Regions from separate parts of the Clostridium moutaii genome, predicted to be linked through region 2. Evidence: riboswitches for the same ligand, from Rfam matches in the RefSeq annotation. Region 2 holds a riboswitch; the other holds the start of a gene.
The links. A riboswitch is a leader RNA that binds a small molecule or an ion and turns the genes downstream of it on or off. The one in region 2 is predicted to bind glycine.
Positions count from the first base shown of each region.

Region 1: linked by a shared signal. The riboswitch ahead of AB8U03_RS12655 (ACT domain-containing protein) and the one ahead of AB8U03_RS12085 (amino acid permease) in region 2 are both predicted to bind glycine.

Region 1 covers NZ_JBGEWD010000012.1:66,479-70,880, reverse strand. Annotated here, with positions in the region: gene AB8U03_RS12665 (HD-GYP domain-containing protein) at 1-474, opposite strand, end outside; gene AB8U03_RS12660 (PFL family protein) at 575-1,933, opposite strand; gene AB8U03_RS12655 (ACT domain-containing protein) at 1,951-2,220, opposite strand; glycine riboswitch at 2,368-2,457, opposite strand; gene tpx (thiol peroxidase) at 2,633-3,127, opposite strand; gene ymfI (elongation factor P 5-aminopentanone reductase) at 3,302-4,045, shown strand; gene AB8U03_RS12640 (response regulator transcription factor) at 4,202-4,402, shown strand, end outside.
Region 2 covers NZ_JBGEWD010000011.1:60,408-64,809, reverse strand. Annotated here, with positions in the region: gene AB8U03_RS12090 (tetratricopeptide repeat protein) at 86-1,003, opposite strand; glycine riboswitch at 1,235-1,322, shown strand; partial or broken gene AB8U03_RS12085 (amino acid permease) at 1,442-1,630, shown strand; gene AB8U03_RS12080 (helix-turn-helix transcriptional regulator) at 1,782-1,985, shown strand; gene AB8U03_RS12075 (DUF6442 family protein) at 1,982-2,410, shown strand; gene AB8U03_RS12070 (hypothetical protein) at 2,415-2,795, shown strand; gene AB8U03_RS12065 (DUF2200 domain-containing protein) at 3,036-3,386, shown strand; gene AB8U03_RS12060 (LysR family transcriptional regulator) at 3,472-4,347, opposite strand.

The DNA of each region.
Region 1 (4,402 bases), on a different contig from region 2:
TTGATTGAGATTCAACCATTTACCAAGTATAAAACTTATAGCGGCTACATTTATGCTGTGTCTGTAGATGGTGTCATCTCCGCTGCCGTAAAACACAATATTTCTAATAACTATTCCTGTTGATTTAAATTCTTCCTGTATTTTTTTTGAAAAAATTCTTATTTCATTCATCTCAGGAACTTTTAAATTGGATATGTTATTAAATATATATTTTAGACTTAAAGAAAATTCATTAAAATCATTTTCCATTTTTTGTATTGCATTTGATTGTAACATTAAAGGACTATCAGAATCACCTTTTACATAAACATTCACCTTATCAACAATATAGTTTTGTCTTAAATTATTTATAGTGGATTCTGTGATAACAATATTTTTAGCTAATAACATTTTATCCTCAAAAACTATATCATCTGAGGACATCATTCCAGGTTTTAATTCATCAATTGGTAGGGATCTTTTTTCCCATAACATATTGTCTCACCTCATATATTATTAATTTAGAAATATATAGCAATTAAATATTTTATCGTCATATTTTCATAATTCTAAATATGTTTGAGGCAAAATAATATCAATTTTTAAAACTGTGAATTGGAGCGGGAATCCTTCCACCCCTATTTATGAAAATTTCACTGGAGAATTTACTTACAGGCATTATGGGGGCTCTGCCAAGAAGACCTCCGAAATTGGCCTCTTCCCCTACAGATTTATTGTAAACGGGAATTAATCTTACAGCAGTTGTTTTACTGTTTATCATTCCAATGGCGGCTTCATCTGCAATTATGGCAGATATGGTGGATTCAGGTGTGTCACCTGGTATTCCTATCATGTCAAGTCCTACAGAACATACACAGGTCATAGCTTCTAATTTTTCTAAATTAAGGGAACCTGCATTTACTGCGCTTATCATCCCTTCATCTTCACTTACAGGTATAAAGGCACCACTAAGCCCTCCAACTTGGGAGGCAGCCATTATACCACCTTTTTTAACGGCATCGTTTAAAAGGGCGAGAGCTGCTGTTGTACCTGGACATCCACAGCTCTCCAGTCCCATTTCTTCAAGAATTCTTGCAACACTATCTCCTACAGCAGGTGTTGGGGCCAGAGATAGATCAACTATACCAAAGGGGACATTTAATCTTCTAGAGGCTTCACCGGCCACCAATTGACCCATTCTAGTTATCTTAAAGGCAGTCTTTTTTATAGTTTCAGCTACTGCATTAAAACTTCCACTCTTTACCTCTTCCAATGCGGATTTTACAACACCGGGACCGCTAACACCTACATTTATTATTGCATCGGCCTCTCCAATGCCGTGAAATGCTCCTGCCATAAAGGGATTATCCTCAACAGCATTTGAAAATATTACAAGTTTGGCACATCCTATGCTGTCATCTTTTCTAGTGAGATAAGCAGTTCTTTTTACTATCTTTCCCATATCCTTTACTGCATTCATGTTTATTCCTGCTTTTGTAGTTGCCACATTTACTGAAGAGCATACTTTTTTGGTGGATGCCAGTGCTTCCGGTATAGATTCTATAAGTATTTTATCACCTTTGGAATAACCTTTATGTACAAGTGCTGAAAAACCTCCAATGAAATCTATACCGAGAGTTTCGGTGGTTTTATCCAAGATTTTTGCAAATCCTACATAGTCTGTATCTGAAGTTGCTTGAGCTACAAGGGAAATAGGGGATACGGATACTCTTTTGTGTATTATCGGTATACCATATTCTGTTTCAATTTGTTCTGCAGTTTTAACTAAATTTTCAGCATACCTGGTTATTTTATCATAGATTTTTATCCGTGCTTTATCTCCGTCACTATCAATACAGTCCATAAGGGATATACCCATGGTAATAGTCCTTATATCCAGGTTTTCTTTGTCTATCATATTTATTGTTTCCATTATATTTTTAGTATTTATCATTTCATTCACACCCCAGTCTAAATTTCTTGCATAGAAGTAAATATGTCTTCCCTTTGAATTTTAACTACAACACCTATTTCTTTAGCTTTGTTTTCAAGAGCATTTTTTATACTTGTAAAATCTGTTTTCATTTTACTTAAGTCTACAAGCATTATCATGGTAAAATAATTTTCTATTAGAGTTTGGTTAATATCCAAAATATTTATATTATTTTTAAATAATACGGAAGTTATTTTGTAAATAATACCTACCTTATCTTTTCCAAGTACTGTTATAAATGCGTTCATTGTTCTATCCATCTCCTTAATATTTAGTTGAAAGCTTTCACTGGAAGATAACCATTTATGGGAGAAAATAAAAAGAGATTAAAATAAAATTAATCTCTGGTAAACAAGACTTTAAAATAGTAAATACTAAGCTCTACTATATTAAACATAAAGTCCCCTGTCCCTTTTACCTGAGAGTTTCGCTATAATTAGCTTTCCCCTTCGGCGCTCCTTAAGAGTCTCTCCAGAGGCTTGTCCGACAACGGTTTATAAACTATAAAATAAACATATTCCGTTAACTTCATCCAGCCTATTAAATTGTTAAGGTGATTATAACATGTTTTATGGATTAATTCAAATACAGTTTTGCAGCAAAAAATAAAAAAGTTACTCAGCTTATTTAAGGGCTCAGCAACCTTTCTGTTTTATTATGTTATTTTGCCTTTTTAGCAGCAGCTAGTATGGCATCAAAATTCGGTTGATTTGTAACTTCGGGAACGTATTCTACATAAATAATTTTATTTGTGCTGTCCGCTACAAAAGCAGCTCTAGCTAAAAGACCCAAATCATCCATATATGTGCCAAAGTTTTTACCAAATAATCTGTCCTTAAAGTCTGATGCTGTAATTACATTTTTTATTCCGTTAGCAGCACACCATCGGTTTTGAGCAAAAGGCAAATCCATGGATATTGTATATACAGTCACACCGGGAATTTCCGATGTTTTCTCATTGAAAGTTCTGGTTTCTAAATCACAAACAGGTGTATCTATAGAAGGTACTGTTAAAAATATTCTAACTCCCTTTGTATCTTTTAAAGAAATGGTATCCATTGCGTTATTTATAACAGCAAAGTCAGGTACTGTATCACCTATTTTAAGAGTATTGCCAGAAACCTTTACAGGTTTTCCTTGAAATTTTAATTTCATATATATCCCTCCAAACAAAAAATACTAATTAATAATTATTATCTATTATAATAGCACAAATGTACAAAATATGCAAATTAATTATAATTTAAATTTAATATGTAAATTTAATGTATAATATTAATTGAAACAACAGTTAAAATCAAATTTTCTTTAGAAGGTAGGAGTTTTAAGATGGAAGATTTAGGAGGAAAGGTAGCTGTAATCACTGGAGCATCAAGGGGAATAGGGAGGAGTACTGCTGTAAATATGGCAAAGTGCGGCGCCTGTGTAGTAATAAATTTTAAGCAAGATGAAAAGGGAGCATATAAGACTCTGGAGATGGTTAAGCAAGCAGGATCTTTGGGAGTGGTTTTACAGGGAGATGTGAGTTTATACAGTGATGCTGAAAGGATAATAAAAAATACTATAGATAAGATGGGTAAAATAGATGTACTGGTAAATAATGCGGGAGTTTGTCATATAGGACTTTTTGTAGATATGCAGCAGGATGAATGGAATTCTATAATAGATGTTAATTTGAAGGGAATGCTCAACTGTACCCATTGTGCATTAAAATACATGATTCCAAGGAAAAGTGGTTCTATAATAAATATTTCATCTATGTGGGGAAATGTGGGTGCTTCTTGTGAAACAATTTATTCTGCCACTAAAGGAGCAATAAATCTTTTTACTAAATCTCTTGGAAAAGAAATGGCACCATCTAATATTAGAGTAAATGCAGTTGCGCCAGGGGTAATAGATACCCAAATGAATTCTTGTTTAAAAATTGAAGATAAAGAAAGTCTATTGGAGGAAATACCTACAGGAAGATTTGGAAGCGGTGTTGATATAGCAAAGGCAGTGTGCTTCCTGGCAGGAGAATCATCATCATATATAACGGGACAGGTAATAACTATAGATGGAGGAATGTCATAATTGGGTGATAGATCTTGTCAATTTTTATATAGGTCAATTATTTTTATAAAGTAAGCTTTAAATTGAACGATAAATAAAGAATATGATATGAAAGATTTAATTTAATGAATAGGTGAAATGCAATTAAAATATTATTAATAAAATAGGATGATAATTATGTGTAAAGTTATAATATTGGACGATATGGCTTATATAAGATATAGGGTAAAAGATACACTGGAAAAAATAGGAATTGAAGTATATGAGTCAGGAACTTCTTTTGATTTTTTTAACAAGTTATATGATAAAAAAAAGGAAATAAGTTTAATAATATTGGAAGTGGGACTTAGTAACGAGGACGGCTTTGAAGTGCTTAGA
Region 2 (4,402 bases):
AAGAGTCTGTATTGGATTAATTGTACATGCAATAAGGGAAACTGTAGATATAAGCGGTGTTGAAGATGGACTTGATGTAGTCTTTTTAGATATAATTATGAATAAATTCCTTAAATGAATTCAATTGCCTTATTTTTTCAAGCTCTTCATCTTCCAGAACATATTTTAAAAATTGGGGGTATAATTTTAAAGCCTGGATTATATCCTCACAGGCCTGGTTTTTCTCATTTATTAAGGCGTAAAAGCAGCTTCTGTTATAATACAGAAAATGGACTTCACTGCAGTTGTCAATTCCACGGGATAAAATTTTTATACCTCTTTCTGTATCTTTATATTTATAGATTACTGCTAAATTCAAGTAGCTGTATTCATAATTTTTGTTTTTTTCAATAGCCCTTTCATAGAATCCAGCAGCTTTTTTTACCATATTGAATTTACAGCAGATTACACCCATATTGAACAGGGCCAGATAATTATGAGGATTTATTTTAAGGGCCTTTGAAAATTTTTTATATGCAAGATCATTTTGATCTTTTTCTTCATAAATACTACCCAAGTTTAAGTTTGCCCAAAAATCCAGGGGACTTAAGCTTAACAGCCTTTTATAAGTGTATATTGCCAGATCTTTTTTACCGGATACGTCATAGGCATTTGCCAGAAAAAAGTAGGCTTTATGATAGCTGGGGTTTATATAAATGGCTTTTTTATATAATTTTATAGCTTTTGCATAATTTCCCTCATCATCATATATTGCAGCCAGGCCATAATAAGCCCTTTCTTCACAGTCATCTATGCTTAAAGCTTCTTTATAATATTCCTTGACTTTCTCTGATTTTCCCCAGAAGTCATATATTAATGCCAGGTTGATTATGGCATCTACATCTTTACCCTTTGAAAGTTCATAAACCTTATTGTATAGATTAAGTGATTTAATTAGGTTGTTTTGTTCAAAAGCTTCTTCTGCTTTTTCCAGATATCTGTTGATTTTCATATCATTTTTCATAAATACACCATTTCTTTTTTTATTTTTAGTGTCTATAGATTAAGTTATCATCAATAGAAGTTAATTTCAAGGTTTCTTTTGTGAAATTTCATTGTATACCTTTTCGAGGATCAGGAATTTGCTATTGGTACAATAATTTTGAAAGATAATATTTTTATTTCAATTAGAAATGAAAAAAATATTGCATTTTTAGTGAATATACATTAATATATAACGGTAAAAAAATAATTCAGATGAATCCTTGGAGAGACTCTTAAAAGAGCACCGAAGGAGAAAGTCCCAGGACGAAACTCTCAGGTAAAAGGACAGGAAAAAGGTAACATATCTTATAAAAGTAATACATAATCAATTACTTCATTTTAGATCTTATCTGTTCCCATTTGTATCTCCAATTGCAAAATATTTATATGGAGGGATAAAATGGATCAATCAACAAAGATGTCACAAAATCAAAATCTATCAAGAGGATTAAAAAATCGTCATGTTCAATTACTTGCAATAGGAGGTGCAATTGGTACTGGATTGTTTCTTGGATCAGGAAGATCCATTCACCTGGCAGGGCCGTCTATTTTATTTGCATATACCATAACAGGCATAATTTGTTTTTTAATTATGCGTGCCCTGGGGAATCATTGTTTTCCAAAGCAGCAAGTATCATAAACTTTGTTGTACTGACATCGGCAGCTTCTGCTTTTTATGGAAAGTACACTTGACATTTTGAATAGAACTGATATACTTGACATATGGAAAGCACACTTTCCATAAGAAGGAGCGAAATGTGAAAAACCGACTGGAAGAAATACGAAAGAAACATGGCTTAAGCCAGGAAGATTTGGCGGCAGCTCTTGAAGTGTCAAGACAGACAATTGGTTCCCTTGAAAACGGCAGATATAACCCGTCAATAATATTGGCCTTTAAAATAGCAAAATACTTTAATATGAATATTGAAGAAATTTTTATTTATGAGGAGGATGAAAAATGAAAAAAAGCACTTATTACATCATGACTGTAATTGGATTGCTGTTGATGGGCATAGGAGCATATTTTGTCAAAACAGTTGTTGATCCACGGGGAATGCTTAAGGCTCTGCCATATATCTGCATGGGATTGGGATGCGGCATTTTCGGACATGGTGCTGGAGGAATAATAAGCCTCAGGGCTTTAAAGGATTATCCTCATATTAAAAAGCAAATGGAAATTGACAGGCAGGATGAACGTAATATTGCTATTGGGAACAGAGCAAAGGCCAGGGGATATGATATGATGATATTTATTTTTGGTGCTTTAATGCTTGTTTTTGCTTTAATGGGTGTTGATTTTGCAGCTGTTCTTCTTTTAGCTTTTGCCTACCTGTTTGTCATAGGATATAGCCTTTACTATCGTTTTAAGTATGACAAGGAGATGTGAGAAAATGAAAACTTTTAACTATGTATTTATTGCAATAGTAGTTATACTGTTGATTAGTTCATCGGTGGGTATGTTTTTTGTAGGAGGATATACTCCGGAGACTATATCTGCAATTTTAATATCTGCATCGGTATATTTGGTCATAAGCGGGATATATAATAAATTTTTTGTTAGGAAAAGACATAAGGATGAACGAAATCTCAATATTGAAGACAAATCCAAAGCAAAAGCTTTTGATGTTATGGGAATAATATTTGGTATTCTTGTGATTATATATGGCTTTTTAAAGGCTGATTTACTTATAATTTCACTTGCATTTACGGCATATTTGATCATTTTTGGGGTCTATATGATGTACTTTTCCAAATATCATAAAGAAATGTAAGTAAGCCATATTTTATTTGGAAGGCAATAGTTATTTTAAAATTAAATTTATTAAAAGCAGTTTTCTAAAAATTATTAGTATAACTAACTTATAAGTTAATTAATAATGGTAAATTATTGTGAAGTAAAAAATATATATATGATTTGCAGTTAAATAGTAATTTATGATACAGTTTGGAACTATTTATTATTTATAAAATGTGGCAATTATTTTTTATAAAAAGCAAAGGAGAATTTCAAAATGGAGAAAACACGAGTTTTTAGAATGCCTTTTTCAAGTATTTATCCGCTCTATATACAAAAAGCAGAGAAAAAAGGAAGAACAAAAAAAGAAGTAAATGAAATAATTTTTTGGCTTACCGGTTATGATGAACATTCATTACAGCAACAAATAATTAATGAAGTGGATATGGAAACGTTCTTTAAACAAGCACCTCATATTGATCCGAATGCTTCACTCATTAAAGGAGTAATTTGTGGATATAGGGTGGAAGAAATAGAAGATGAATTAATGCGACAAATCCGATATTTAGATAAATTAATTGATGAGTTAGCTAAAGGTAAAACAATGCAGAAAATATTAAGAAAATAAATTAGATGGCATAATCTTTCAGAAGAAGTAAAAGCCCAGTTAAAAGAGTTCTATAATACTTTATAAAAGCAAAGTTATTGAGTGTTTAACTTTTAGCCTCTGATATAAAAGTCCTCATTGCAGCTGTTATCCACTTATTCTTGTGGTATAGTATTTGTGTCGCCATATTAAATCTGCATCCATCCAGATCAAACCCAACAAGCTGTCCGTTTTCAAGTTCTTTCTCTACAGTCATAACAGGAAGCAGGGTTATTCCAAGATTACTCATGGTAAAACTTTTAATTGCTTCAATACTTCCAACTTCCAAAGCTATGTTAGGTTTTAAACCTGATTTTTGAAACATTTTCTCAAAAATATTTCTATAGCTGCAGCCCTTTTCTGTTACAATTAAAGGCTCATCTTTAATATCTTCCATTGTAACTTGCCTTTTACCAGTAAGCCTGTTTACTGGAGAGGCTAAAAATGTCATGGATTCATTGTAGGACACACAGCATATTAAATCTGGATCAACAATTGGTTTATCCAAAATAAATGCCAAGTCAACTATATTGTTTTTAATCATACTTCTTAAATCTGAACAAACTCCAACTTTAATTATGACTTCTACTTCAGGATATTTCATATGATAATTTTTAAGCAATTCTGGAAGTCTCATAGTACACAAGGACTCCACAATTCCTATTCTTAAAGTTCCACGGGGAATATCTACGTCACTTACTGCTTCTTTAGCTTCCTCTGTAAGACTTATTATATTTTCTGCATATTTGAGAAACACTTCACCTTTTGAAGTAAGATGCATTTTTCTTCCGATTTTTTCAAACAGTTTTACACCAAGATCTTCTTCTAAAAGTTGAACTTGGGTTGTAATAGTAGACTGAGCATATCCTAATTCCTCTGCTGCCTTAGTATAACTTTTCAAATGGGCAATTTCAGAAAATGTTATCAGATTTCTAAACTCCATATTATGCCTCCAATTACTTCAATAAAATCGAATTGTATTTTCAAATAATTCAATT